DNA from 2 places in the Acinetobacter sp. GG23 genome. Region 2 is predicted to be linked to the other one. Evidence: riboswitches for the same ligand, from Rfam matches in the RefSeq annotation. Region 2 holds a riboswitch; the other holds the start of a gene.
What was found. Region 2 has a riboswitch for cobalamin ahead of AC3CAU_RS06010 (TonB-dependent receptor plug domain-containing protein). Riboswitches for the same ligand answer to the same signal wherever they lie in the genome.
Positions count from the first base shown of each region.

Region 1 (15,596 bases), on a different contig from region 2:
ATGTGTTTCGATATGCGCTTTGAACGAACAGCTCTTTACGTTGCAGAACATGGCTTTAACCTGATGAGTAGTTCACTGAATATTTCCCGTTGGAAAAACATGCAGCAGCTTAATGACTGTGGCAATCGCTCTGCATCGCATTATGAAGGTATTACTTATTGGGATTACAACTGGCGTAAAAATGGTAGCGCTGTTCGTATGCTCGAGATTAGTAAGCAATAAGAGTTTTACCAACAGGAATATTGTAGCTGTGTTTATTCACTACGCGATACCAACCGTTGGCGTATGAGTAATGGCCGTGATCGAATTAAACACGGCGTGAAGTTCTATTGCAATGCGATGAAAGATGAGACTTAAGCTTCTGTCGCTGCATACCAATTTTTCCAAGAACTGGTTCCGCGTACCTCAATCGGCACCGTTGGAATCAGTTTTTCTTTTAAGACTTCGGTTTGTTCAACCGCTTTGGCGAGTCTGGCTTTAACTGAGTGAATGCATTCCCGATCACCAAATTCACAGCGATCCAAAGTCGTTCCGCCACATGGTCCATTGGCTAAACCCTTCGGACAGGTTTCCGGGCAGATATATAAGGTATCACCCAAACGGCATTGCCCACAACTTTCACAGCCCACTACCCCGTGCTTACTGATATATTCAGTCTTCAGTAATGCTTTTGCTGCAGGTGTATTTTCCCACCATGCGGCTCTAAAAATAAAACGTCCAACACCCTTAGCAATTTTGGATTCAAATAATGCCTCATGCATGAAATGCAGTTGCTGATATTTAATGATCTGGCTGGATGTCGGTTGACGGGAATAATAAGGCAATTCCGGTACAAACTCTTTGCCAGTCTTTACTTGCCAGAGGGAATTCCAGAGTGATTCAAGTTCATCTAAAGTTAGATGCCGATATTGCTCGATATAGCTTTCGAGTAGCATCTGCTCTTCAGGCTTGTGACAGGCAGATAGATGAATGCCAGCAAAACCAAGATGCTTGCACATCAGCATCTGTAAAGCACAGCGCAAATACACCCGCTCGTTCAGTCCTGTCTGTTTTTCATCTGTTAGCACCTGCAGCATATGCGGTGTGATGACGATGCCAGCGACCTGATGTTTCACCATAAAATTGGCACGCGCCAAACTGAGGGGCATGACACAGGCGAGTATTTTCTGCGTGTACTGATGATGATTTAAAAATATCTTGGCTTGTTTTAAAGCATTCATGTCGTAACCCAATTGCGTGATAATAAAATCCGCACCTGCCTTAAGCTTCTTGTGCAGTTTTAAATATTGTGCGTCACGCTCAGCTTCGGCATATTTAAACGGATTAAAGGTTACCCCCAGATAAAATCCGCCATGACGCTTGGCTGCCATCACCGCATTGACCGACTCCAGGTATCGGGTGCGTAGTGATCCATCTTCTCCATGACAATGTTCTTTCAGCTTGTCGCCTGTCAGCAATAAAAGATTGTTGATCTTCGCTGCTTTGGCTTGCTGTAAGAATAACTCAAAATCCTGAATATCCTGCCCTTTTCCGGCAAAATGTAAAACCTTGTCGACTGAATCGGGGTACTGTTGGCTCGCTGCAAGCGGTGTCACATCATGATCTGAATGGACACGGTCTGCCAATGTCATCACTGCAGGATATCTGGCAAATTCAGTTTTCACAGGGAAAATCTCATTCAGTGAAGTAAGGTATTCCACCAGGATACAAAACTGGTTGTTCTGAAAACAGGAAGATAATTGAGACATAGACAAAGGAGATCTAAAGGATTAAAAAGAAATCAAGCTGAATTATAGGCCAGAAAGATTGAAATACTACCTGTCACTACCCGTAAATAGTGGTGACAGAAGTGATGCCTCCTAAGTGGTAATTATCCCCACACCTCTTTCGCGACTTCATTCATCAGTTTGATTTTCTTCCACTGGGTATCGTAGGACACCTTGTTGCCTTCTTCCATCGAAGCAAAACCACTCTGAAGACACAGGCCTAACCGCTCTAATGGCAGGAAGTTAGAAGCAGTTTGAATACGAGTTATGATCTCGGATCTGGTTTCCACCCTTTCAGTTTTGGTTGAGATCAAACCTAAGAACACTTCTGCTTGCGCGCTCTGCAGTTTGGCTAGAGGTTCAAAACCACCCGCTCGCTCAGTATCAAATTCCAGGAAATAGCGATCGATATTTTGAAGTTCGTTTAAAACATGATCTGCAATAAAGTCATAGTCACCCTGATACAGCCAGCTCGAACTAAAGTTTCCACGTTCGATATGCAAGGCAACAAACAGATCAGCAGGCTTATTGTCTAAGGCCATATTTAATGCTTTGACACAGCAGCCAGCCAGTTCTACCGGATTCATCCCCTGCTCAAGCTCCTGCGTACGATAGCGTTCATCACACAGATATGCCAAAAACTGGTCATTGATCTGGATATAGCGGCAGCCCTGATCATAAAGTGCAGTTATTGCTTCTCGAAAACATAGACCCAAATCTTGGATATAGGCATCTAAGTCACCCGCATAATAACGGTTATTACGCAGATACGGATACAGCATCATATTCGGACTAGGCAGACAATATTTGGCTGTGGCAAAACCTTCAATCGCTTGGTGCAAATAGCGATAGTGCGCTAAACAGTTGTGATCTGCATTAAAGAAAATCTTGTCAGTAACCCGAACATCATAGGGTTTACTGATGACATCTTTATATTTTAAGCCATCCCGTATTTTATGGCCTTCAATTCCATCGAGCTGTTCCAGGAAATCAAAATGCCACCAGGCACGGCGAAAATCACCATCTGTCATCACTGAACAATCGAGATCGAGCTGGATATCGACCAGATTATCAATTTCTGCATTTTCAACCTGTCGCAAAGTTTCTTCATAAATGACACGATCCGCAAAATCATAACGTGCCTTCTTTAATTTTAGCGCTCTTAAGAAGCTGCCGATATGTTCTGCTTTATTACCTGCATACTGAGTTTTAGCAGCTTGAGTGGTATTGCTTGTGGTCATTGTTTTAATTCATTGTCGTATAAATGCCATGAATGGATCAGCATTTATTTAAATAGAGGGAGGCAGAACATCACTTGGTCAACCGAGGACGTTGAGTCAATAAAATATTTCTGTCAGGAATTAGATTTCAACAGCTCAATCAGCTGAAGGAGATAGGCAAAAAAAAGGAATAAAAATAAAATAGTTTAAAAATAAGCATAATTTACCTGAACACACGCCCCGTGCGATATCGAAATGGATGATGCTAGAGTGATATAGGCGCGCAAAAGTAAATTGAAAAAGATCAAATCAAATTAAGACATCCCCTATTAACGCCCACCGCATTATTTTGGTCTGCTTTAGGCCGGTCTCCGGACTTAAGGATATTGAGTTAATACCCTATTCACCGTTGCGGGGGCAGTGTTAGCTTGCACAAATGTGCACTAACTTCCCAGTTTCACTTCTCTAAGGAAGCACCTGAAGCGATGCAAAGCCTAAGGTTAAGTTTTTGCTAAGTCAAACAGTTTATGATGATTTCTCCTCCCCTCTCAGATACTCCAAAACAACTCCACTCATCCTGAGATGATTCACTTATTCGGCATTCTTTGCTTAGACAGACACAAGATAATCCTTTTCAAGATCATCCTGTGTCTATTTACTTCATTTTGTGAGCATTATTTTGTTTCTGATTTGGAGTATTTTTGATGACTGTTCATCCAGCGATACAGTACTGGTAAAAGCACTAAAGTCAGCAAGGTAGATGAAAGAATCCCGCCAATCACTACGGTTGCCAGTGGCCGTTGAACCTCAGCGCCTGTTCCGGTTGCCAGCGCCATCGGTACAAAGCCCAGTGAAGCCACGCAAGCTGTCATCAACACTGGTCTTAAGCGCAAAATAGCCCCCTGCCACACGGCTTCATGCACTGGATATTTATCCCTTAATTCTTTAATGAAGGTCAACATCACCAGTCCATTGAGGACTGCAACACCAGATAAGGCAATAAAACCAATCCCAGCTGACATCGATAATGGTATATCCCTTAGCCAAAGAAATACCACACCACCGGTCAAGGCAAAGGGTACCCCGGTAAAGACCAATAGACTTTCTTTAACATTGTGAAAGACCGCCATCAGTAAAATAAAGATGGTAATTAAAGCCAGTGGAATCACGATTTGCATCCGTGCTTTAGCTGAAGCCAAATTTTCAAACTGACCGCCATATTCAATCCAATAGCCACTTGGCAAATTGTATGCTTTGAGCTGTGTCTGCACCTCAGATACAAAAGAGCCTAAATCACGCCCTTCAACATTCGTTGTGACCACAACTCGGCGCTTACCATTTTCTCGGCTGACTTGATTAATGCCTTCAATGGTAGAAACTTGTGCGATATCAGACAATAAAATACTGCCGCCATTTGGAAGCTGGATCGGTAACTGGGAAACAGATGCAACACTTCGATTTTGCTCACTCAAACGAATAATAAAATCAAAACGACGATCGCCTTCTAGAATCTCTCCTACGCTTTGTCCACCAATACTTGCAGCCACCACATCCTGAATAGATTTCACGCTCAAGCCATATTGGGCAGCTAAAGCTTTATCAATCTCTACATTGAGTAAAGGCAGACCCGAAGTTTGTTCAACTTTTACCACACTGCTACCTGCGACTTGCTGAATGATTTTCGCGATTTTTGCAGCCTCAGTATTCAAAACCTGCATGTCATCACCAAAAACCTTCACCCCCACATCACTACGTACCCCTGAAATCAGTTCATTAAAACGTAGCTCAATAGGCTGAGAAAACTCACTATTATTGCCGGGAATTGTCGCAAGATAAGCTTCCATTCGGGTTCGAAGTGCATCCAGGCTTTCTTTTGAATCTGGCCATTCCTCACCTGGTTTCAGCATGATATAACCATCGGAAATATTCGGTGGCATCACATCTGTCGCCACTTCAGCAGTCCCGGTACGGGCAAATACAGCTTTAATTTCGGGAAAGTTTTTCAGTAAAAGCTTTTCGGTATTTTCCTGCATACGTAATGATTCTTCTAGTCCTGTACTTGGCGAGCGTAATTGCTGTACCGCAAAATCACCCTCACTCAGCTGGGGTGCAAACTCACTACCAATTTTCGTGCTGAGCAGACCGGTGATGACCAGGAGACAAGCGGCAAAAGTTAAAACCACCGCCTTGTATTGATAAGCCATATCCAGTATCTGCTGATATCGGGTTTTGAGCCAGATCATCCAGCGACTTTCTGTTTCTTTGATCTCCCCTTTAACCCATAAAGCAACCGCAGCAGGCACAAAGGTGACCGATAAAATAATAGCTGCCACCAGTGCGAGAACAACGGTTAAAGCCATCGGATGAAATAGTTTTGCTTCTACGCCACTTAAAGCAAAAATTGGTAAATACACCACCAAAATAATAAGCTGACCAAAAATAAGAGGACGACGTGCTTGCCGGGCAGCCAGAAAAACTTCCTTAAAGCGCTCATTTTGTGTGAGAGGTCGTTTTAACAGTTGCTGTGCATGGGCTAAACGCCGGATACAGTTTTCGACAATCACCACAGCACCATCGACAATGATGCCGAAATCGAGTGCACCTAAACTCATCAGATTGGCACTGATATTTTTCTGTGCCATCCCGGTTAAGGTAAACAGCATAGAGAGTGGAATGACACAGGCAGTAATCAAGGCAGCACGGATATTCCCTAAAAACAGGAACAGAATGATGATGACCAGGATTGCTCCCTCTACCAAGTTTTTCTGAACGGTTTTAATCGCCTTCTCAACCAAGGTGGTACGGTCGTACACCGTTTCAATCACCACCCCTTTAGGCAAACTATTCTGAATATCTTGAAGCTTGGCATCCACAGCTTTAGAAACAGTCCGGCTATTTCCACCCATCGCCATCATGGCAATCCCTAAAACGGTTTCTTTACCATTATAGGTTGCGCCACCGGTTCTTAAATCATGCCCAATAGAGACTTGCGCAATATCACCAACCCGAATTGGGCTGCCATTTGGGCTACCCAGCATGGTGTTCTCAATATCAGAAAGACCATTGAATTTACCCGGTATACGTACCGTCAGTTGCTGACCATTGGCTTCAATATAACCTGCACCTCGGTTCTCATTATTTTGTGCTAAAGCCTGTTGCAGTTGTTCTAATGAGATATTCAGTTGCTGCATCCGGTTTAAATCAGGAGAGACCACATAGGTTTTTTCAAAACCACCAATACTGTTGACCTCTGCGACCCCCTCAACACGTTGCAGTTGAGGACGCACAATCCAGTCCTGAATCTCACGCAAATCCATCGCCGTGTATGCAGTTTCATCCGGCTTTTTCGCATTCGGATCTGCCTTCAGTACCCATTGATAAATCTCACCCAGACCAGTTGAAACGGGTGACATCGTCGGTGCGATTTGAGCAGGCAACTCAGATTGCACCTCCTGTACCCGTTGGTTAATCTGCTGACGGGCCCAATAAATATCAGTGCCATCTTTAAAGACGATGGTGACTTGAGAGAGTCCGTAACGGGATATGGAACGGGTAAGCTCCAGATTCGGAATGCCTGCCATGGCATTTTCAATAGGATAGGTAATCCGCTGTTCGACCTCAAGCGCAGTGAAACCATTGGCTTGAGTATTAATCTGGACTTGAGTATTGGTAATGTCGGGTACAGCATCAATTGGAAGTTTCTGATAGCTATACACCCCGACCGCAATCCAGGTACAGACAAAGAGCATCACCCAAATCGCATTTTGTATGGAAAAATGAATGATTCTTTCGAATAAACCTTCTGGTTTCGGCAGATCAGAATTAATGCTCATGGCCTGCCTCGTCTTTTTCTAATTCAGATTTGAGCAAGAAACTGCCTTGAGCGATATACTTCTGCCCTTCGGTCAGCCCAGAAATCACTTCAAGCCATTGTCCATCACTTGAAGCCTGCCCCAGTTGCACTTTCTGTGCTTTCAAACGGACTTGGCCTTTTTGTTCTGAATCTATGATGAAAATACTGTCTTCACCTTCAATACTTTGCAGCGCAGACTTTTGAATCCGTAGGGCTGATTTTGTAGGAGCTTCCGAAATCAATACCCTCACCAACACATTAGGACGCAACTCAGCCGCTTGCGCATCGAGTTTTGCACGCACCACCAGACGCCCTGTTTGTACATCTGCCTGAGAGGTTAAGCTTTGTACAATAGCCCTATAGGTTTGTTGTGAATCATTCACTTTAAAGTCAATTTTTTGTCCGGCTTGCAGTTGACCTGAGAATTGATTCGGCAAATTAAACTCAAGCCATAAATCTTTCAGCTGCTCAATAACAAAGAGTTGATCAGCCAGTTGCACATTTTCACCAACCACAATATCTTTTTGACTGATCACCCCGGAGATCGGTGCTCGAATCAAAAAGCGTCCATTGTTATTGCCGCTCGCCCCTAATGCATTTAAACGTGCTTGTGAGGACTGGACAGTAATCTGTGCTTGACGGTAGGCACTTTCTGCACGCTGGTAATCCTGTTTGGCAGAAATCCCCTGTGACCAGAGTTGCTGTTCGCGCTGGTAATCTTGACGGGCCAAATCCAGATTCGCCTGTGCCATACGCAAGGTTGCCTGTTGGTCGATCAGTTCAGGAACGATCAGTACAGCCAGCGTTTGCCCTTTTTGCACGCTCTGTCCTAAAGCCACATTGACCTGCTCAACATGACCACTAAAGTTAGGGGAGATATGCGCTTGTTGATCGGTATTCACCACCAATTTACCTGGCAGGGTCGTGAGCTTTTCAACCAATCCTGTGGATGCAACAGCAACTTTTAAACCTTGTTCAACCATTTGTTGGCTGGTCAGTTGTATTTCGCCTTCTTCAGCATGTCCTTCTTCAGAACTTTCTTCATCAGAATGTTCAGCATTTCCCTCATCATGGCCATGTCCCTCAGATTCATTTGTTTTGGAACTTAACCAAATAGTGACACTGACCAAGATCGTGATAATAATCAAAATCGTGATCATGAGAGACTGAGATAATTTTCCGTTTTGCTTGGCTTTCATTTTATCGTGCTCCCCCATTGATTAAGTTTTGTGATGCTTCGACTACCTTTTTATTCAGTTGTATATAGGCATCCGAACGGCTAATTTCTTCATAACTTGTGCCAATACTGAGTGCTTCAGCTGTGAGGGTCGTTTGCCAAGCCTGACGTAGAATTTGTAATTGACCCAATCGAAGATTCTGCAGTTGAGTGGTTGCTTGCTGAACGTCGGTAATTGACAGTTTTCCTGCCTGAAAACCTTGTAAAGTACGGCTCTGAACTTTGGTCGCCAATGTAAGTTGTGCTGTGGTGGCATCGAACTGGCTACGTAAACCTTTGAGCTGATGCATGCTGTTGGCAATATCGAGTATTTGTTGCTTCAGCTCACGCTGCTGCTGTTGGTTCAGCAGTATTTGCTGTTGCTGGACCATCGGGATCGCATATTGCTGGCGGTTAAAAATATTCAGGGGAATATCCACGCCCATTGCCAAAGTCGTATCGTTACTTTCATTGGGAGTTTTGCTACGTTTCATGCCTACATTTAAATTGGGATTGGGACGTGCCTGTATTCTTAGATTTTCAATTTGATGATCCGATTGCTGAATATTCAAGGCATACAGTTTTTCTAGCCACCCTTCAGCGATATAACGTTGTACAGTTTGATGACTTTGCTCTGGCCAAGGAATAGCGGTTTTATTCAATTGAAGGTGTGAAGACGTTTCTCCCCACAAATGAGACAGCTGACGACCAGCGGATTGTTGATTCAGCATCGCTTGCTGATAAAGTCGTTGGAATTCTAGCGCTTCAATTTGAGCGCGCTCAAAATCAACCAGTGCAATACTGCCGGCCTGATAGCGTTTCTGCGCACTGTCCAGATTGGCTTTACTTGTTTTTAACTGTACTGAATAAGCAGACTGTTCAACCTCAGCAAGTGCAAATTGCGACCATGCAAATCTAACAATCAGTTGGCTTTGCGCCTTCCATAATTGCTGTTGCAATTGGATTTGTTGATCCGAGGTATTGGCAATCACCTGATTCAGCTTACGCTGACCAAATAGATCTAGTGGTTGACGAATACCGACATTGAATTCCTGTTCTTGATCCGAGCCAAAGCCAGATTGCTCTATGCTTATACTTGGATTCTGCCATAACCGGCTTTGCTGGATATTCAATTCAGAAATCTGCTGGCCTTGTTGCCACAGCTGATCTTGAGTCTGGTAACTTTGTACTTTTGCTAAAGCGGATTCAAAGCTGGTAACGTTTTCAGCATGGCTGTATTGCATAGCTGCTGTACACACACAGGCAAGCAAACTATGACAGAAGAATGCCATTGATTGTAAAGACATGATTTTTCCCACTTATTTAAATAATAAAAGTGGTGGGAATGTTTTAGGCTACCCCACCATGAGCGGGGAAAATTCGGGAGGTGGGCTTTGTTGAAACAGATCAGGTGGCTGATAACTGTTATTCCAATAGAAATGTGGAATAGTTTTATCATCTGAAGGTAGAGTTAACAGGCTGATTTTTTCATTTTGCACAATCAAGTGCGTCATCGACGGTAGATGATCTTGATGATCTTCACCGATTTCTAAATCGCTACTGACTGTTTTTATGTTTTCTGACTGTCCATTATGATCGTGTTGACGACTATCGCTGGCACATAAGGTATTTTGGTGATGACCAAAATGATAAGTTTGCAACACCTGCGCCTGCTCTTCATGGACACAAAAGGCTGCCGCCACGTTCCACAGGCTTTGGAACATGAACAGGGTCACCAATACTGTAATCCATTTTACTGAACGCATAATTGCATCAAAATTAATATTTGAATTGATTATAAGGCTTGGAGTAAGACTAAGGTCAATAGTTTGCTAATAAAAAATAGTAAGCTTAAGGGGATTTTTAGAGTTTTTTAAATTCTTCTAGTTAGTCATTTTATTTAAATAAAAGGCGTCTACATACTCGGTGGCTATTCAGTTTTGCTATTGGTCTTACCCTAGACAAACATTATTTACTAATGTAGAGGTAAGAAAAATTTTAAGAAAGTTCGATAGTGATATGTTATCTCATAGTCTATGGATACTTTCAGATATAGTTAATAAAGAAAATTCCTGGTTAAGTTTTGGCAGATTTTTCTTTAAAAATATCTGGCCTAAAGAAAATTTTTGTCAAACGTCAAAAACATCTGAAAGGTTATTAGATTTGGCTATAGAAACATCCGAGTATTTCACAGATATCGTTAAAAATATTGAACCATATTTAAGAAACATTGAACCAACTTCAATTTTCCTATACCAGTTAACTAACAATGAAGATAAATATTTACTGACTGAGAAGTACCCTCAAGAGGTCCTTCTTTTGTTAGACAGAGTGATTGGCCAAAGAATTGAGTCTTATGATAATTCGTTAGCTAAAATACTAGAAAAAATAGTCAAGGAAAAACCTGTACTTAAGAATTCTATAGCTTGGCAGCGTCTTCATAAATTATCAATTAGTGTTTTTTAATTTTGACTCGGCTATTTAAATTTATATTTATCTATAGAAGCCCTGCGATTCTGCGATTTCACCTTGTATCCTGTATGTTGTAGGGCTTTCAGTATCGAGACTCTATAGTTTTCGGTTTTGCGATTCCTCGTATCAATTGCAAAGGAATCGCAGCATATCGCCGTGCTGTATCATCGCCAACTTAGTATAAGAGGCTATCTAACTCTATGTTTATGAATTATTTGATAGAATCACTTCGCATTCATACATAGAGAAAATAAATGTTTAAGAATACGAAGTTTATTAAATTTTTATTGGGGTTCACTGCACTTACGGCGTCTACTATTGGCTTTGCTCAAAATAGCTCAGAAAAAGAATGGCAGCATGTCTATGATGCCCGAGAGGCTTTCTACGAGAAAAATATAGGGAAGCTACCTAATGACATTATGAAAGCCCCTAACTTATTTGGTGTTTGGCCGGGTGGTGGCTTTTACGTAATACCTGCCGACAAAATCAAAAAAGGGCTATGGGTATATTCTACTTTTGGCCTTACCAATACCGACATGCCTGCAAGCTTAACAGCTACAGATATTGAGGTTAAATATAATGACCAAGGTAGGGTTGTTTCCAGCTCATCAAAATTAGAGAAAAAGAGTAAAGCTATATCTGCATCTGGAAAAGCTGGTTATGGATATGAAGTGCTCATGATTGCAAAAGAAAATGCTGAATGGCCACTTTGGTTTATGCAATGGACAGGAAATATAATTCTACTGAACGATGTAGATCTATTGGCCAGAATAGAAAAGAATAATGGCTTAACAGTTGAAGCGATACCTGTAGGTAATAGTGAGAATGACACCATTAATGTGCTTATAGCTAAAGCACAAAAGCCTTTAGCTACAGATATCAAATTGCCTAATGGAAATATGCAGCTTTTAATCGCCACTGTTATTACGGATGATGAAATGCAATGGTCAATAGAAAATGGTCGTGATGCTCTATTAAAGAAACTAATGGATGCAAATATAGGACAGATCAGTGACCGAAATAGATCTTCAGTACTAAAACAGTAGATTCGTAAAATAGATACTACTTAGGAGTTTGTGCGAATTTGCGAATTATAGCTGTATGCCTTGTATAGCTTACTATTCCGTTTCGCGTTCATTATAAATTTAAGTTTGCTAATTGCGAATCATACGATGATTTTCTGTTACTTCGCATTCAATTCGCAGAAGGTTGCACGCCATTTGCACAATAATTGCGAACCCTAAAAGCCTACGACTAAAGGAGTTTAGGGGATAATTCGCAAATTAGCAGCTATTTAAACAATAAAGGGTTTAATTCAATGTGTGTGGACTTGTTGATAGTAATGAGTCGTACATAATTGAATTCGATTAACTCATTAAGGCAATTATCAAATGCTTTCGCCTTTCTTAGATGTGATGGAGCTCCTCTCAGCGCTATTGCTTTAGGGATACAATTGTTTTTTTGCTCCATGCACTTTCGAATAAGCCACTTAATCAACCGTTCAGCATCACTTTCCGTTTTGACTTCAATATCTGCATACATAGCCCATTCATTGAGTGAGTGCTTAACGACCTCACAAGCCCCTGTTAAGGTCTTGGCATCAATCCATTGTAATCCCTCAAAATAAGCGAATACGGTAGCTAAGCGCCGTGCTAATTGACTGGCACGACTGGCAAATGCTTGTAGGTATTCGTAGCGCTTACCTTTGCCCTGTAGTTCCTCAAACATGTTGTAGAACGATGCATCTATATCCCTTGCTTCATCATTCATAGGAATGACATAACGCCCATTGTAAAGTTCTTGCCCCCCTTGTAGTCTAGGGCAGTCATCAAGCAAGTATTCACACCGTGTCCAGTAAGCTATTAACCGATGGTCATGATTGGCATTCTTAGATCGGTAAATAGCATCTTGCAAACGTGTCCCTGCCAAGTTCTCAGGGATGGTTAAAATGAATCTAGGCAAGAAACCTTGGCCACGTAGCACTTGATCTCTCAATGCATCAGATAAAACCTCATGCTGTCCCTGTAAATTAAAGGTCAATCGAACATCATAAGCACGACCACTACCATTTAAATTGGATTTAGACCGGGTGCGCTCCACAAAACCATCATCAAATAATTTGGCATATCCTCCAATCGCTTGGGTGCGGGTATCTCCTTTCATGGTATAACCACCAAAGAACTGACCAGCTTCATCACTAGCAATAGATGCATTATTTAATATGCCATCCACGTAAAGCCCTGCAATAGATTCCAAGGTAATGTCACTGTATAAGGTGCTAGGGTCATTCGGAGGTGGGTTCTCTGCACCGTATGCCTCTTTGTCCTTTTTGTTTAATCCAGCTTGTCCGCTTTGCCATTGTTTAAGGTCACGGCTATATTGTTCATATTGTTTACGTTCATGCTGAATAATGGCCTTGTCTGCCATATTACGACTGGTGCTTTTACGGCTTCCACTTTGTCCTTCAGTGAGTAGATATAAACTGCATGGCTCACCTTGAAGGTTAAATGGATGAGGTGCATTTACGTGGGCTTGAGCAATATGTGACATGGCACCTATGACACATTGAGCTGTCATACCAATTGGCGCTTGTACATACTCAGCAATAGCAATAACGGCATCCCTTGCAAGTGGTGGTAATGCATGGATTGGATAAGTGCTATTTAAGGAAGTTTCAGCCTGCGCCAATGGTAATAGTTCACCCCACTGATTTAAAGCTGGTAATTGCTCAATGGCATAATCAAGAAACGCTTTTACTTCCTCTGCATCGTCATCCTGTGACAGCTCAGTTAAAAACTCACTTTCACCAGCTTTCTGAAATTGATTGAGCAATCGAATGGGGCTATTTTTCTCGAGGTTTTGGAATGCTTCAAGCTGTATATGCTCAGGGCGTACAGGCATATACAACCTGTCAAAACCTGACTTTAAAAGCTGATTAATCACGAACTGCATTTGCTCAAAATCAAATGGCTTGAACTCGATTTGATGAGCATCACATAGGCTTGGTAATACTACCAATGCCACGGCGTAGCCTGTTTGAGAAATCTTAAAGAATGCCTCAAGGTTATAGGTGATGATGACAGGTTTATCCTGGTGCAACTCACCCAACATAGCAAAGCCTTTGGCCACTCCATCGGGGATGACTCGTAAGGGTTGTTTATCTTGTAATATGGCACATTGAACAAGCTCTAATTGAGCGTTATAGATCGGCAGAATTAAAGGATTATCATAGCTCACGCCGTTGATATCTACATGGCACTGGTCCACATAGATCGGCTGTAAAGGACTGCCAAAACGCTGAATGACTGGATGATTGATATAGGTATCATCCAGTGGATTAAGTAATGTGCAATTTGCTAAGATGGTGTCGGGTTTGATGGAGGTGGTGTTATTCATTTGGCACCACCTTTATTGCTTTCTTGCCATTCAAAAGCCAAAGGCAATATTTTCTCAATCATTTCTAATTTGGTTTGGATTTCAAAAATCAGGTTCGCAACAATTTCACCGTTAATGATTAATTCCTTACCATTTTAAAAACAGTTGAAAGTAACGGTTGAAATGTCTTTAGCACTTCCAACAAGGCAATGAATAACATCTTGAGCATTGAGATGGTTTGCATCTTTATGTGGTGTAAAAAATGCGCTGGTACAGCTTAGAGATGGGAAATAATCGTTATTAATTGGTTTCGATTTTTGATTTGAGTTAGGCATGATTAATGCGCTCCTTCATTTGTAGGAGTCTTGCCATTCACGACCAAATGAGGGTGGCAGGACCAGAAAGGGTTGGTCGACTGGTAACGAAGGAAACCAGCACACCCGAAGGTGTCCCTCTCCAGCCCCGCCATAACATGCAGATGCATAGAGATATTACGCACAAAAAAAGTCCTATAAGCGGACTGTACGCCTTCATTGTTATAGCCGACCAAAGCTAATTCATCTGCTTTTTGATGAACGGAACTAGCATAAGCGGAACGTCCACAGCTTGCAACAAGAAAAACAGCAATGGTCCAGATGAAGAGAAGCTTTAGAAGGTTGATAGAGAGCTCTTTCATGCTTTACCCCCTTATTCCGAAATGTTTAGCTAAAACTTCCATTCCTTTAGGCAGAATAAAAAATTCAATTTGGCTATAGCTTCCTAGCTCACCATTGGCTTTGATTCTTGTACACTCTTCATACTTAGTCTCACAGTACCCACGTTCTTGGCTATAGTGGGTAGATGCGCGTGCATTGTTAAGTCGTCTATCCCCACCATGTTTACTGAGCCAATCAGCTAACACAGAACGCTTAATATTGAGAAGCTTGCAAGCCTGTTGGAATTTAACGCCGTGATTGGTTTGAGTTATTACCTTTATGGATTTTTCCAAGCCAGTATTTTTATGCTCTAACTCGATAACCTGTTCTGTGTATTCAAGTAATGCCTTGCGTAGTGCGTGAGGATTGTTAATGTCTACATTGTGCTGTTTGGATTGGCATTCCAGTTCTTGCCAACGATCTACGATATGCGCTGTAAATTCAGGCGAAAGAAGTGCAACAAGGATAAGGCTGTCACGCTTTTTTAGTTCGTAGTAATCAAACCACTGGCCACGGTATTCAAATTTTAGTGGCTCAATTTGAGCGTCTAAAATTTCCGCTGCTAATAAATCCTTAATAGTTCTAATAACATTTTTATGCTCTTTGCCAGTCAATTCTGCTATTTCACGACTAGACATAGTTAGAGTAGGTGAAATGATTTGATTCATGAATTAAGCCTCCATTACAGCAAGGCTTTGCATTTGCTTGTTATGCCATTCAACAAGCTGGGCGTAGTCGAAATAGACCGAGGCTTGCTTAGTATCGCCTGTCTTAATTGGTCGAGGAAATGAGGCGTCAGTACGCACAATATGACGTAAGGATTCACGACTAATGTCCAATAATTCACAAGCTGTTTTGAATTGGACACGTATAGGATTAATGGTCATCTATGCACCTACATGCAAAAATAAGGAGTAGGTGCATAAAAGCAAATTTCATAAGGTGTCATACAAGTGACATGTGCATAAAAAAAGGTGACACCTTTAGGTGACACCTAGA
Region 1 is NZ_JBYMDJ010000008.1:130,330-145,925, reverse strand. It holds partial or broken gene AC3CAU_RS13485 (epoxyqueuosine reductase QueH) at 1-357, shown strand, start outside; gene AC3CAU_RS13480 (methylenetetrahydrofolate reductase C-terminal domain-containing protein) at 354-1,748, opposite strand; gene AC3CAU_RS13475 (5-methyltetrahydropteroyltriglutamate--homocysteine S-methyltransferase) at 1,871-3,007, opposite strand; cobalamin riboswitch at 3,332-3,482, opposite strand; gene AC3CAU_RS13470 (efflux RND transporter permease subunit) at 3,661-6,819, opposite strand; gene AC3CAU_RS13465 (efflux RND transporter periplasmic adaptor subunit) at 6,809-8,038, opposite strand; gene AC3CAU_RS13460 (TolC family protein) at 8,040-9,362, opposite strand; gene AC3CAU_RS13455 (cation efflux protein, CzcI-like) at 9,411-9,821, opposite strand; gene AC3CAU_RS13450 (hypothetical protein) at 9,982-10,521, shown strand; gene AC3CAU_RS13445 (suppressor of fused domain protein) at 10,782-11,573, shown strand; gene AC3CAU_RS13440 (DUF3987 domain-containing protein) at 11,818-13,923, opposite strand; gene AC3CAU_RS13435 (hypothetical protein) at 14,058-14,237, opposite strand; gene AC3CAU_RS13430 (hypothetical protein) at 14,240-14,578, opposite strand; gene AC3CAU_RS13425 (Rha family transcriptional regulator) at 14,582-15,265, opposite strand; gene AC3CAU_RS13420 (transcriptional regulator) at 15,269-15,484, opposite strand.
Region 1: linked by a shared signal. The riboswitch ahead of AC3CAU_RS13475 (5-methyltetrahydropteroyltriglutamate--homocysteine S-methyltransferase) and the one ahead of AC3CAU_RS06010 (TonB-dependent receptor plug domain-containing protein) in region 2 are both predicted to bind cobalamin.

Region 2 (15,672 bases):
CATGCGATTCACGGAAACGTCATTCGCAATTGTTCGAGGCAGACCACATTTCGATAGAGACGTTTTTGCAACTATATTAATCACATGAAAGTATAAGACGAGTTTTGCGAATGACAATGCCTTTGGTTACTTTGAGCTTATTTAAAGTAACATTACGAGTTCCTTACATTTGAGTTATAAACCATAAGACTCCGTCAAAATGTAGATATCTTCATAACCACAAAATTGAATTTGACTAGAGTTTTCATTGTTAGGAAATATCTTACTTTTGTTTCGGAAAAATTAACAAAACCATCTTGTTGAGCAGACATTACATCTATGTCGCCTTGCCGAACTGCAAATTAAAGCAAGTATTCTAAATTTAGCACCGATTTAAGTAATAAAAAAATCGTGCTGAATTGCTTCGGCACGATCTTTTTCAATATCCACCCTCTCCAAACCTCTCCCAGAGGGACAGGCTTAAGAGCGAAATTACATCTCAACCATTTCCACGCCATCAATACGGGCAACCGTCATCAAGTCCTTATCACCACGACCTGAAACAGTGGCAATAATAATTTGATCTTTAGACATCGTTGGCGCAAGTTTGGTCACATAAGCCATGGCATGTGCACTTTCAAGCGCGGGAATAATCCCTTCAATCTGGGTTAAATCGCGGAAGCCTTGCAGCGCTTCCTGATCATTGATTGGCACATATTTGACGCGATCCATATCTTTTAAGAAACTGTGTTCAGGACCTACCCCCGGATAATCCAGACCGGCAGAAATTGAATGCGTTTCAATGATTTGGCCTTGCTCATCCGACATCAAATAAGTACGGTTACCATGCAGTACACCAACATGACCTGCGTTTAGCGGCGCGGAGTGCTTACCAGTCTCAATACCATGACCTGCTGCTTCAACACCGTACATTTTCACATCTTCATCATTCAGGAACGGATAGAATAAGCCCATCGCATTTGAACCACCGCCGACACAGGCAACCAGGGCATCAGGTAAACGCCCTGCCTGCTCCTGAATCTGTTTACGTGCTTCACGACCAATAATCGACTGGAAGTCACGAACCAGTTGCGGATATGGGTGCGGACCTGCAACTGTCCCAATCACGTAATAAGTTGAATCAACATTAGTTACCCAGTCACGCATCGCTTCGTTCATGGCATCTTTCAATGTTTTTGAACCGCTTTCTACCGGTACAACTGTAGCACCGAGTAAACGCATACGGTATACATTCATGGCTTGACGTTTAACATCGTCTGCACCCATGAACACCACACATTCAAGTCCTAAACGTGCAGCGATCGTAGCTGTTGCTACGCCATGCTGACCTGCGCCAGTTTCTGCAATAATCCGTTTTTTACCTGAAAGTTTAGCAAGTAGTGCCTGGCCAATAGTGTTGTTGACTTTGTGCGAACCGGTGTGATTCAAGTCTTCACGTTTTAAGTAAATTTGCGCACCACCCAACTCTTTTGACCATCGTTCAGCATGATAAAGTGGACTCGGACGACCTACATAGTAGGCTAAATCACGGTCGAATTCTGCCAGAAACTGTTTATCATCTTTCATGCGGAAATAGAGCTTTTCCAAGTCTTCTAAAGCCGCCATCAGTGTTTCTGAGACAAAACGTCCGCCATGAATACCGAAATGCCCGCGTTCGTCGGGGAATTGGGTATAGTCAACTTGACTGTTATGACCTTTATTTTGCTGATCCACGTTGGACTCCTTGCATAAACTGTTCAATGAGTTGTTGGTCTTTTATACCTTTTGCGGACTCTACGCCTCCGCTGACATCGACTGCATAAGCATTGGTCGTCTTTATAGCGTCTTCAATATTGTCAGGCTTTAAGCCGCCCGCCAAAATTAAAGGAATATCGAGTTTGGGGAATTTTGACCAGTCAAAGCTGTGCCCTGTTCCGCCCTTCAGTTCAGGATGCCAAGCATCCAATAATACTGCGCTTGCGCCTACATTTTGGTAGCTTTTTATAGTATTAATGACATCTAGCTCAGGTTTCACCTGTATTGCTTTATACCAGCGGCGACCGACCTGATTCGAAATGTGCTGACATTGTTCAGGTGTTTCATCACCATGGAACTGCAAAATATCGACTGGTGCGTGTTTTAAAATTTGCGCAATTTCATCAAGCGATGCATTCACAAACAAACCCACAGTCTGCACATAGGCAGGTACATGCTGAATCAGTTCTTTCGCTTGCTCTTGGGTAACACTGCGTGGACTCGGTGAGAAAAATACAAAACCAATTGCATCTGCTCCGGCATTCACAACTGAATGTATATCTTCTATTCGTGTGATTCCGCAAATTTTGGCACGGGTTCGCATACACTTCGCTCTAATTTTTGGCTTAATCTTTGCCCGATTTATAGTCAGTCTATAAATATGGGGGCGAATCATTGTAATGCAATTTTAAAAGCTTGAGTAAAGTTCATCCGGAATAATATTGACATAGATTGTCTAATGCATACACAAACCTTATACTTCGCGCAATTGCAACGAGTCTAAGCTCAGGCTTTAGGGAAGTTGGTGAGAATCCGACACTGCCCCCGCAACGGTAAAATGAAAAGCATATCAATGAGATCTTTTTAAGATTGACGCCACTGCACTAAATGTGTGGGAAGGTGGACATGCAAATATCAACTATTTGATATTACATTTAAGTCCGGAAACCTGCTTGTTGCTCCTTTAACTCAATCATTCACGGGGGGTGAATGTATGGAGCTTAAAAACATGTCTACTCTTTTTCAACCTACAGCTTTAGTGGGCGCAATCACTATTGCTATGGGTTTATCCGTATCTGCACAAGCAAATACAAATTCTTCTGTTAATGCATCTTTAGAAACCTTGGTTGTGACTGCTTCTCGTTCAGAGCAAAAAATCAGTGAGGTTCCTGCGCGAATTAATATTATTGAGCCGAAGATTCTTGAACAGTCACCCATTGCTTCCTTACCACAACTGTTACAAACAGATGCTTCTATCAATATGGTACAAAGCGGTGGTTATGGGCAAACAGCTTCTATTTTCCTACGTGGTGGTAATTCAAATCAAACTCTTGTTTTAAGAGATGGTGTACGACTAAATTCAGCAACCTCTGGTACTGCATCCCTAGCATTTATTGATACAACAGATATTAAACAAATTGAAGTACTAAAAGGTCCTGCATCTGTCTTATATGGTACTGATGCGATTTCTGGCGTTGTACAACTCATTTCAAAAACGCCTGAAAAAACTTCAGCTTTTGTCACTACTGAAATCGGCGAAGATAAGACTTATAAATCAGTTATTGGTGCAGACTTAGCAGAAAACGGTTTCTACGCACAAATTCGGGGTCAACGCTTAGAAACTGACGGCACACCTGTAAAAGATGTCAAAAATGCACCTAATGCCTCATTTGATCAAAAAGGCTATAGTGCAAAAGTAGGTGTGGATAAAGAAAGCTTTGCTGCTTCAGCTGATTATAGTGAAAATAAAGGTTATAGCGATTACGATAACTATGGTGCTCTCGTTTCTCAAGACTTCAAGAATGAAATCATGAATGTCAAAGGGCGTTTAAGTGTTCTTGAAAATCTAGAGTTACATGCTCGTTTTTCTCAATTTAAAGACGAAATAGATCAAAATAATTCACCCGATTTTGTACATAGCAAAACCCAAGAATCCGAAATTTATGGCCAATGGGACTTTACACCACATCAAAATGTCTTAGTCGGCGTGACCCAGCGAAATATTGATGGTGATATCCTTTCATTTGGTTCACCTTACCAAGAAGATATTGATTCAACAGGCTATTATATTCAACACAAATACAATCAATCTGGATTAAATACCCAAATCGGTATCCGCGTTGAAGATAATGAAAAGTTCGATACACATACTGTTGCTCAAGGCTCTGTTCGTTATCAGGTTTTACCATTAACAAGTATTTATGCAAACGTTGGTTCTGCCTTCAAAGCACCGACACTGAATGATATGTACGGTTATGGTGGTAACACTGAGCTTAAACCAGAGAAAAGCATTTCATACGAAGTTGGTATAGACCAGAAACTGGCTTATAACATTTCAACGGGTTTATCACTGTATACAACAGAAGTCGACAATCTAATTGATTTTGATAATGCTCTAAACCAAATGACAAATCTTGAAAAAGCCAAAATAGAAGGTAGTGAGCTTTATGTAAAATGGCAAGGTGAAAATCTATTTACAAATTTAAGCTATAACTATGTCCGTGCTAAAGATAAAAAGACTGATGAAGACCTAAGTCGTCGCCCTCGCCAAAATGTTTCTTTAACAACAGGTTGGGCAGATGAACGCTATACATTCTCGACGACTTTGCTGGCAAATGGTGATTATGACAATAGTGCCTTTGACAATGTTCAAATCCCAGGACATTTCCGTGTAGATATGCATGGACAATACAAAGTTAATAAAAATATAGATATCTTTGCAAATATCCAAAATGTAAGCGATTCAAAATATCGTACAGCTTCTGGTAGTGGAAGTTACTACATCAACGGTGGCCGTTTAGCTTCTGCTGGTGTGACATTGAAATACTAAATCGCAAACTTAATCCCGATTAAATCTTTGAGGATAATGTCATGCCTATGGCATTATCCTTTTTACATTCAGAGATCAAAAATTTAAGGAATTCAAATGGGCCACCGTTTAAGTAAAATTTACACCCGTACAGGCGATTCAGGCACAACTGGACTAGGCGACGGTTCCCGTGTAGCCAAAGATGATTTACGTATTGCCGCTTTAGGCGATGTCGATGAACTGAACTCTTGCATCGGTATTTTACGTTCACAAATTGCAATTAGCTCAATAGAAGAAAAAGCTCATTGGGATAAATCGCTTAGCCTGATTCAACATTGGTTATTTGACTTAGGCGGTGAAGTCTGTATTCCTAACTACAATATGGTGCTGCCTGTTTCAATTGAATTTTTGGAGAATGAAATTGACCGTATGAATGAAGCACTGCCGATGCTAAAAGACTTCATTTTACCTGCAGGGACACTTTCATGCAGCTATGCACATCAAGCTCGTTCGGTATGTCGCCGTGCTGAACGCAGCTTAATGTCGGTGCATACTCGAGATCAAAATATTCAAGCTCCTTCACTGCAACTCCTCAACCGCCTTTCCGACTGGCTATTTGTGGCATCTCGTACCTTGCAACGTGCTGAAGGTGGATCTGAAGTGCTTTGGCAAAAGAATATTAATCAAACGATTTGATAATAAATTGATATTCAGAAATAGGACTTAGAGCGAGATTTGACACGCGAAAATGTCATCCGCAAGTGTTTGAGGCGAGACTTCATTAAAAAGTAATTGTTGCTGCGATGATTGTAATAAATGACAGTAGTTGTCGAGTTTTGCGGATGACAATGGTTTTGGTTACTTTTCCCAAAAGAAAAGTAACATATGAGCTCCCTCCCTACTATTACAAACTGTAAGACTCCGCTGTAATATCTTTGGTTAAAATAAAGTATATCGAGAATATGAAATGAGAATCATCGGACATCGTGGCGCACGTGGTGAAGCTCCCGAAAATACACTTGGTGGCTTTCAATACATTCATGACCTCGGCATTCGAGCAGTCGAGTTTGATGTCCGTCAGCTGAAAGATGGTGAACTCATCATCATGCACGATGACAACTTCTTAAGAACCACGGGCACCGATCAACAACTTTATGAATTAAGCAGTCATCAGCTTCAAGCCTATAATCAGGCGCATATCTGGCTGGACTGGAAAAAACAGCTTACCCCGACACTTCGTCAGACCCTGAGCATTATTCATGACTTCGAGCATCTTGAAGTTGAAGTTAAAGCTGTTACAACTATGGCTGAAGCTGAGAAACTGGTTTTAGAATTACAAAAACAATTACACAGTTTTGAACAAACCGCCGTGATCACCAGTTTCGATTTAAAAATCCATCAGGCCTTAAAACAGCAGTACTCGATCTTTAAACGCGGCTTACTGGTTGAAGATGACATTCAACATAAAGCGATTGAACAGGCTTTAGAACTCGGTTGTTGCCAAATAGGCTGGATGAACTCACTGGCAACAGATGAAATCATTCGTGCAACACAACAAGCCCATTTAGAAATCAGTGTCTGGACGGTGAATGACATTGAACGAGCGAAGCATCTGCAAAGCTTAGGCATTGACGGATTGATTACTGATTTTCCTAAAATGATGCTTCAACACTTATCCTGATCATATAAAAAATATTGAGATATGGCGTCATTTAATAGGTTAAAAAGAATGAATAAATTTAATAATTTTGGTCAGAACAAACCCTTATTCTATTGTTTACATATGTTTTTTTAAGTCCTATCGTCCATATATAAATAAGATGTCCAAGCCTTCGATAAAATCAATAAAGACTACCAAGTATTCTGTTACTGTTTAGTACAATACACATGTAGAATAATGCTAGTGAAGATTTGTTCGCTCATGCTAATATTGATAACGTCTTAATCCTTATAAATTGTATTGAATAAGGATTCATTTATACCTTACCTTTACCTTTTAAAAGGTTCTAGGAGTGCTGTTGGAGATGAATGCTCCCTTACCCAAAGCCCCAATTAACTGGATTGCAGTGTTCGCACTGGTACTTTTACCCATTGTGGCTGTAATCGCTATCCCTTTATATGCTTATCATCATGATTTTAGCTTAGGCGCATGGATCAGCTTATTTGTACTGCTCGGTGTGAGTAGTTTAGGGATTACTGCGGGTTATCACCGCTTATGGGCACATCGTGCTTATGAAGCAACCTTGCCATTAAAAATTATTTTAATGCTTATGGGTACTTTTGCGGTTCAAAATAGTATTTTGTTCTGGGCTTCAGGTCACCGTACCCATCACCGTCATGTTGATGATATCGAACAAGACCCATACTCAATTAATAACGGCTTTTGGTATGCGCATATTGGATGGATGCTTCGCAACTATCCAGCAGCAGAAGCAAACTATAAAAATGCACCGGATTTGTTAAATGACAAAGTGGTGATGTTTCAGGACAAGTATTACATTCCTCTGGTTATTGCTGTACATGCCGTGATCCTTACTACGGTAGGTTGGGCAGTGGGTGATATGTGGGGCGTATTGTTATTGGGTGGTTTACTTCGCCTGATCTTGAGCCATCACGTCACTTTCTTCATTAACTCACTCTGCCACATGTGGGGCAAACGTCCGTATACTGACGAAAACACTGCACGTGACAATTTCATTTTAGCGATTGCAACTTGGGGTGAGGGTTATCATAACTATCATCACATCTTCCAGTATGACTACCGAAATGGCGTGAAATGGTGGCAGTATGATCCAACGAAATGGCTGATCTGGTCATGTTCAAAACTTGGTTTAGCCAAAAACTTGCGTCGTATTCCAAGCTTTAATATTAAAAAAGCAGAATTGGCGATGCGCTTTAAATATGCTGAACAGGATTTGGCAGTTTATGGCCATAATGTCAACGAAGATATGGCGACTGCAAAACTCCGTATTGCACAGGAGTATGAAGCGTTTACCCACACATTAAATGACTGGGCAAAACTGAAAGAACAAGAGATTCAAGCAAAAAAAGCCTCTGTAGCTGAAAAGATTCACCAAATCGACAGCAAACTTAAAGTTGATTTTCAATTGGTTGAACAGCGTCTTTCCCATCATCGCAATACCTTAAAAATTCTGATGCGGAATATTAAAAAGAACACTATTTCCGAGTAAAATCGGATTCAATATAAAGCCCCATTCTTGGGGCTTTATTTATTTTGGTCGTTTAAATTTGCTATAGTGATATCATCTCTCCCCATTATTTAGATTGTCCTATGCAATTTAATCCGCGTTATCCCTCGCTTAATCCCAAGCTTTTTCACCATCAAATGCCTGTTCCATTAAAAGGAGCCAAAGCGGGTCATTTTAACGAAGCACTCGCTAATGACTTACAATGGTCAGATGAAGATAAAGCTCGATGGGTTGAAATCTGTAGTGGGCAAAAAACTTTTGCTGAATTTGAACCTCTGGCGATGGTTTATGCAGGACATCAGTTTGGACAATGGGCAGGACAATTGGGTGATGGGCGCGGTTTACTGATTGCACAAATTTTAGATAAAACAAATCAAACCATTGACCTGCATTTAAAGGGTGCAGGTTCAACACCTTACTCCCGTATGGGTGATGGTCGTGCAGTTTTACGCTCCGTGATTCGTGAATATCTGGCAGGTCATGCACTTAATGCTTTGGGTATTACTTCAAGTAATGCTGTTGGGTTTACTTCCTCAACGCAAGGCATACAGCGCGAAACAATGGAACCTGGTGCCATGATGTTGCGTACTTCAGACTGCCATATCCGTTTTGGTCATTTTGAATGGATCAACCAGTATCAGCCTGAGCTTTTACCCGACTTTGTACAGAAATGTATCGAGTGGCATTATCCAGAATGTCTCGAGGCTGAACAGCCTGTTTTGGCTTTTGCTACCCAAGTTATCCAACGTACTGCGGTAATGATCGCAAAATGGCAACTGGTCGGATTTGCCCATGGTGTGATGAATACGGATAATCTGAATATCACCGGTTCAACTTTGGACTTCGGCCCTTATGGTTTTATGGAGCGTTTCCGTCCGAACTGGATTAACAACCACTCGGATTATCAAGGACGTTATACCTATCAGCAGCAACCGAGTATTGGTCATTGGAATTTATGGAACTGGCTGAATAACCTGGTTCCGCTCTGCCCTACAGACTATGGTAAAGAGCAATGGAAACAGGATTTGGTAGCATGTTTAGAGCACTATGAGCCAACATTCTTAGAGCACTATAAACATGGTTTAAACCAGAAAATGGGCTTGCCAAGTTTTCATAAAGATGGTTTTGATTGCGGTATGGCTTTCCTTCGAGTTCTGCAAAGCGAACAGCTCGACTACACCCAAAGCTTTATTCGACTTCAGAACAAAGAATTTGAAGTGATTAAAGATGATTGCTTAGACCGTCGTCAGTTTGAAAGCTTCTTGACTCAATATGAAAATATTCGGGCATATCAAAATACTGATGAATTGGATGCTGAAATGGCCAAAGCCAATCCTCAATATATTTTACGTAATCACATGGCACAAAAAGCGATTGAGTTGGCGGAAAGGGATGATTTTTCCGAAGTAGATCGCCTGTTTAAATTACTCAGTCAGCCTTATACCAAGCAAACAGACATAGAAAAACCTGAAGATTTAGCACCGTTACCTAGTGACGTGCCGGAAGTGATGGTGAGTTGTTCATCTTAAGATTGATCAACAGATGACTTGCGAACTGTGGATAATTTCAGCATTATCCACAGTGTTATTTAAAAATAAAATTATAAAATCAAGAGATCGACTATGTCCTTACATCGTCTTGCCAGCCAAACTGCCCTTCAATTGCCTGAAGTGACCTGTACCCAGCCTTTTGGCGATGGCTGTGATGTATTTAAAGTCATAGATAAAGTCTTTATGTTAAGTTTTCATTTAGAAGGTAAAGCAGCTATTAACTTAAAAGTTATCCCGGATGATGGTGCAATGTTACGGGATATTTATTCCTATATCCGTGCCGGCTGGCATATGAATAAACAGCACTGGATTTCGGTGTTTGAAGATGAAAATTTGGATGAATCCTTGGTTCAGGATTTGATAAAGAATTCTTATCAATTAGTGGTAGGTAAATTAAATAAACTGCAACAGCAACGGATTGAGCTGCTTAAAGTCGTGAAATAAGCCTCTCGGACATGACTAATTCCACTAAAGATTTATACAAAAAATGGACTCTCTCGAGTCCATTTCAAATTTTATACATTCTTTTTATGCAGCATTTTAAACAATCCGAACAGCACCGCAATCCACACTGGAAGCATCAATACGGATAATATAAGGCCTTGATTCCACATCACATACAGGATTATCAACATAAACGCTAAAACAAAATAATTCGTAAACGGTGCAAATAAAGCCGGAAACTTAGTATGAATGCCTTCTTTTCTCATGGCTTTCTTAAATTTTAGATGAATCAGACTGATCATCATCCAATTTAATACCGCTGCACTGACCACAATATAAATCAGATAACTCAGAGCTTTTTCAGGCACGAAGTAGTTCAGCAAGACACAGCTAAAAATCAGTAAAGCAGAAAACAGCACTGCAGGAACTGGAATCCCGTGTTGATTGACCTGTTGAAATACTTTCGGTGCATTACCCTGCTCTGCTAGCCCCAACAACATTCGACTATTGGCATACATCCCGCTATTACAAACAGATAATGATGCTGTCAGAATAATAAAATTCAGTAAATGTGCCGCCCAATCTATGCCGATTTGTTTAAAAATAATCACAAAAGGGCTTTTATCCAGCCCACCCAAATCTAGTTGATTCCAAGGCACCAAAGACAAAAGGATGGCTAAAGAACAGATATAGAACAGAAATATGCGAATAACTGTCTGATTCACCGCTTTAGGTATATTCTTTTCCGGATCTTCAGTTTCAGCCGCCGCCATACTGATCAGCTCAATCCCACCAAACGCAAACATCATAAAGGCTAACATATAAAATAGGCCTTCAAATCCATGTGGGAAAAATCCACCATGCATCCACAAGTTGCTGATGGATACCGTAGAAGCTGCATCTGCGGTAAACAGCAAATACACGCCAAAGATGATCATTGCGATAATTGCAAGGACTTTAATCATCGACAGCCAAAATTCAGATTCACCATAAATCTTCACATTGGCAAGATTCATGACAGTGACAAGAACAAAGAAGAATAAAACCGAAACCCATGCTGGAATGTCTGGCCACCAATAATTCACATATTTTCCAATGGCGGTCAGCTCAGTCATCGCCACTAAAATATATAAAATCCAATAATTCCAACCAGTTAAAAATCCTGGAAATTTACCCCAATATTTAAAGGCAAAATAACTGAATGACCCTGTTACAGGTTCATGCACAATCATCTCACCCAATTGGCGCATAATCAGGAACGCAATCAAACCACCAATCAGGTAGCCCAAAATAATCGATGGGCCTGCTGATTGAATAATATGTGCTGAACCCAAGAATAATCCTGTACCAATTGCCCCGCCCATAGCGATCAATTGGATATGACGATTCTTTAAACGGCGCTGAAGTTTAGGCGTCTCGCTGTCCAAAACACACTCTCATCATCAATAAAAACTGAATTGTAAATGCTTCGTGCGCTATGACCTAGCCTGCCGAATTAAATCCATACGCTTTTATTTAAAGTATTTTTCTGCTTATACTTAAATAAACATATAAGCTTTTGATTAATTTAGATTAAAATTTATTTTTTAATTTATTGTTTTTAGCATATGAAAAAGCGAACCATCTCTGATTCGCTTTTTTGCTTCTACCCAAGTTAATCTTCAGGATATTCAAAACGGTATCCTATCCCATACACCGCTTGAATCCACTCATGACGGTTACCCGTTTCAGCAGCATCCGAAATCTTACGGCGCAGGTTTTTAATATGGCTGTCAATCACGCGGTCTGCTACATCAAAACTGTCAGGGTTAATATGATCGAGTAATTGCGCACGTGAGTAAACCTGTCCTACATGCTCCAAAAATAACTCCAACAAACGGAATTCAGTAGGCGTCAAGTTCAAGGTTTTTTGTTGATACCAGATTCTTTGCTGTGCTTTATCCATACGGAACAAGCTGTTCTGTTCAGGTTCTGCATGACGCTCCAAACGACGCAACACTGCTTGTACACGAGCCACCAGTTCTTTCGGACTAAAAGGTTTACAAATATAGTCATCTGCGCCCATGTTTAAACCCAGAACACGGTCGATTTCTTCGGTTCGTGCAGTCACCATAATAATCGGCAAATCAGACTGTTCACGTACTTTACGGCAAATGGTCAAACCATCCATGCGTGGAACCATCAAGTCCAAAATCATCAAACTTGGTTTACGCTGAGTAAAGCTGTCATACGCTTCTTGCCCATCATGAAACATACTGACTTCAAAACCAGCCGCTTCCAGATAGTCTCGCACCAGTTGTGCAAGTTCAACTTCATCTTCAACCAGCATGACATGTTTCATGAATCTCATCCTTTATTTATTTAACTGTTTTGGAAAAGTTAATTTGCAACGCAACCCACCTAATGGAGAATGTTCAAAACTCAACTTCCCACCCAATGCCTGCGCAATTTTACCAGATAATGCCAAACCTAAACCTGTACCGCCAGTACTACGGGTACGCGAATCATCAACACGATAAAACCGCTCACCCAAACGTGCCAATTGTTCATCATTTAATCCAAGCGGGCTGTCATCCACAATCACGCTCCAATGCGTCGCCGATTGTTCAGTATGCACACGAACTTCACCACCAGCTTCAGTATAGCGAATACTGTTGCCGAGTAAGTTGACCATAATTTGTTTAAAACGATCTATATCTAATTGTAAATTCGCCCCTTCACCTTGTACCGAAATAGACAGATCAGCTTGGGCAAATTTAGGTTTGAAGTTTTCAACTTCTTGCAGTACTACATGCCAAGGGTTCACCTCAGCCATATAGCAGGTTAGCTGCTGTGCTTCAGCTTGAGCCAAATCGGCTAGATCCTGAGTCAGTTTTTTCAAGCTGTTAACCTGGCGAAGCATGGATTCAAAATGTTCCGGCGTCGGTTTACGAATCCCGTCCTGCATCGCCTCAATTTGCGCTTGCAGTACCGCCAATGGTGTTTTTAATTCATGTGAAGTATCTGCCACCCACTGACGGCGCGACTGTTCATGCTGATCTAAAATCACCGCCAATTGGTTAATCTCATTCGATAAATCACCCAACTCGTCATTGCGGTTGATTTTCACCTGATGCTGGTAATGTCCTTTGGTCAATTCACGGGTTGCATTGAGCAAGCGTTGAATCGGCTTTTTAAAATAGGTTGCCAATAATAAAGCGGCAATTAAACTGCTCAGGAAAGTTAAGCCATACACCAGTAATAAATAGCGTTTTTGATTACTAAAGAAATTGATACTTAAAGCATCATCCTGATCCAGCACCGGTTTCAAACCCAAATAGCCGACAACTTTATCATTTACCATAATCGGGCGATATGAAACAGGAATATCAGAGGGTTCACCGACCACAAACTGTTTGTTGGCATCATATAAGGATAATCGGGAACTTAAACCCAAACGGTCGGGCATTGAAATAAACTGCTTTTTCTTGGTTTGATTTTGGCTTGAATCTGTCTGTGCCTCTTCTTTCTTTTTATCCGTGCGAAATATATTTTGATTAGAACTCAGGGGAAATTTAAGCCCTTCAAAAGGCTGATATTCAGAAGGTAAATTCTGTTCCATCATGCGTAGTTCTTCTTCATCTATAATCGGTTTGCTTTGCCCCGGTTTTTCTAAACTGGATGAAGTATTGATTAAGGTATTTTCCTGAAAATAGCGCTGTTGCAAGGCAATGTCATACTGACGACGTAACCACCAGCGTGACAACTTGTCATAATCATCGGGATCGGCCTTGCCCTCAATCTGCAAAATTTGCGCCTGAATCGCGTTGCCCCAGTCATGATAAACCGTATATACCCCTGCCAAATTGCTGATGACATGATCGAGTTTCTGCATTTCGACATCCGCCACATATCTGGCAAAATTCTTTTGCATGGTCCAGTGCAAAACACCCAGGCTGACAGTCGTAATCACTAAAGTCGTGAGTAATACGGTCAAAAATAAGCGTAAGGCGATCGGAACGCGGCGAATATTCAAAAGCAAAGTCTCAATATTTTCTTCTCAATTTATGATTGTAACCAACACTGTCTCAAAAAACTCTCCATTGTTTCTTCATCATTATTATTTATTCTTAAACCATCAAATTTATATTATTTTTCATTGGAGATAACAACAATGAATTCCATGGCAAAAATAGCTTTAGTAAGTGCAAGTATTCTGAGCATGGGTGCATTGAGCGCCTGTCAATCGAACAATACAGTAAAAGATAAAGATAACGACCAAGCTCGCATGATGCACGGCCATCATCAAAAGCATGAGCGTAAAATGACACCAGAACAACGTCAGCAGTTCCAGCAAGCACGTACTGAACGTAAACAACTGGTTGAACAAATTCAAAAAGCGTGTGATAGCAAAGCGGCCGGTACAGCAGTGCAAATTAAGGCAAACGATAAAACCATTGATGGTACTTGCGTCATGACCTTTAAAGCTGACCATCAAGCAATGAAAAAAATGCGTGCTGAACAGCAGCAAATGAAAGGTGAACATCGCCCACTGCGTGGTGAAATGAAAGGCATGCATATGCAACACGGTGAACTGCTGACAGATGTCAAACGTGCAGAATTGACCAGACAATTCGATCAACGCCTGGCTGAACGTCAAGCCAAGCAGCAAGCCATGTTAAAAGCCTGCCAAGGTCAAGCCAATGGTAAGGCAGTTCAGCTTAAAGTTGGTGCTCAAAGTATCGATGGCAAGTGTGAAATTCGCTTCCAGCCTAAAGCGCCAGTTACTGTGACTCCAGCACCGGTAAAATCTGCTGCATAAAACCCTGTTCAAAATTTAAAAAGGCGCTTTCGGGCGTCTTTTTTATGGATGATAAAAAATGACCAATTTGACTATTTATGCCATCAAATAAACTCTAAAAGTATTTACACGCAAGACACTTAGCAATTTCAAGCCAGAAATCTTTGACTTTACAGTCACCAAGAAAAAGCATGTAAACGCTTGTACCCAGCAAGAAGATGTTGCAGGATTAAGCCATAGAAATATGTGTCATAAAAGGCACGTTTCAATGTTTATTAGGATTATAAGCTGGTTAAACCAGTATTGAGGAAAACGATATGCCACAATACAAAGCGCCCTTACGTGATATGCAATTCGTTCTACATGAATTATTAAATGCTGAACAACATTATGCAAAACTCCCTGCATTTCAGGAAACCGTAAGCCGTGAGTTGGTTGATCAATATTTGGAAGCCGCTGCTGACTTCTGTGAAAATGAACTTTCTCCTCTTAACCAAGTCGGCGACCGTGAAGGTTGTACTTGGAATGACGGTGTAGTAACAACACCAACTGGCTTTAAAGAAGCATACAAAAAATATATCGAACTGGGCTTCCCGTCTCTTTCTGCTGAAGAACAATATGGCGGTCAAGCTTTACCAAATTCTTTAGGCATTACCATTTCTGAAATGGTCGGTACTGCAAACTGGTCTTGGGGCATGTATCCGGGTCTTTCTCATGGTGCGGTACGTACTTTGGAACACCATGGTTCTCAAGAACAAAAAGACACTTACCTGCCTAAACTTGTTTCAGGTGAATGGACAGGCACTATGTGCTTGACTGAATCTCATGCAGGTTCTGACTTAGGCATTATCCGTACCAAAGCTGAACCAAATGCTGATGGCAGCTATGCAATCTCTGGCGAGAAAATCTTTATCTCTGCTGGTGAACACGACATGGCGGACAACATCATTCATATCGTTCTTGCTCGTCTTCCTGGCGCACCAAAAGGCACTAAAGGCATCTCGTTATTTATTGTCCCTAAATTCAATGTCAATACTGACGGTTCAGTGGGTGAACGTAATGCAGTACGTTGTGGTTCAATTGAACACAAAATGGGGATCCACGGTAACGCAACGTGTGTAATTAACTTTGATAAAGCACAAGGTT
Region 2 is NZ_JBYMDJ010000002.1:584,323-599,994, reverse strand. It holds gene trpB (tryptophan synthase subunit beta) at 472-1,713, opposite strand; gene AC3CAU_RS06015 (phosphoribosylanthranilate isomerase) at 1,697-2,338, opposite strand; cobalamin riboswitch at 2,494-2,705, shown strand; gene AC3CAU_RS06010 (TonB-dependent receptor plug domain-containing protein) at 2,744-4,564, shown strand; gene AC3CAU_RS06005 (cob(I)yrinic acid a,c-diamide adenosyltransferase) at 4,661-5,239, shown strand; gene AC3CAU_RS06000 (glycerophosphodiester phosphodiesterase) at 5,511-6,224, shown strand; gene AC3CAU_RS05995 (acyl-CoA desaturase) at 6,568-7,734, shown strand; gene AC3CAU_RS05990 (protein adenylyltransferase SelO) at 7,836-9,281, shown strand; gene AC3CAU_RS05985 (MmcQ/YjbR family DNA-binding protein) at 9,375-9,746, shown strand; gene AC3CAU_RS05980 (amino acid permease) at 9,818-11,173, opposite strand; gene AC3CAU_RS05975 (response regulator) at 11,401-12,087, opposite strand; gene baeS (sensor histidine kinase efflux regulator BaeS) at 12,100-13,761, opposite strand; gene AC3CAU_RS05965 (hypothetical protein) at 13,900-14,547, shown strand; gene AC3CAU_RS05960 (acyl-CoA dehydrogenase C-terminal domain-containing protein) at 14,844-15,672, shown strand, end outside.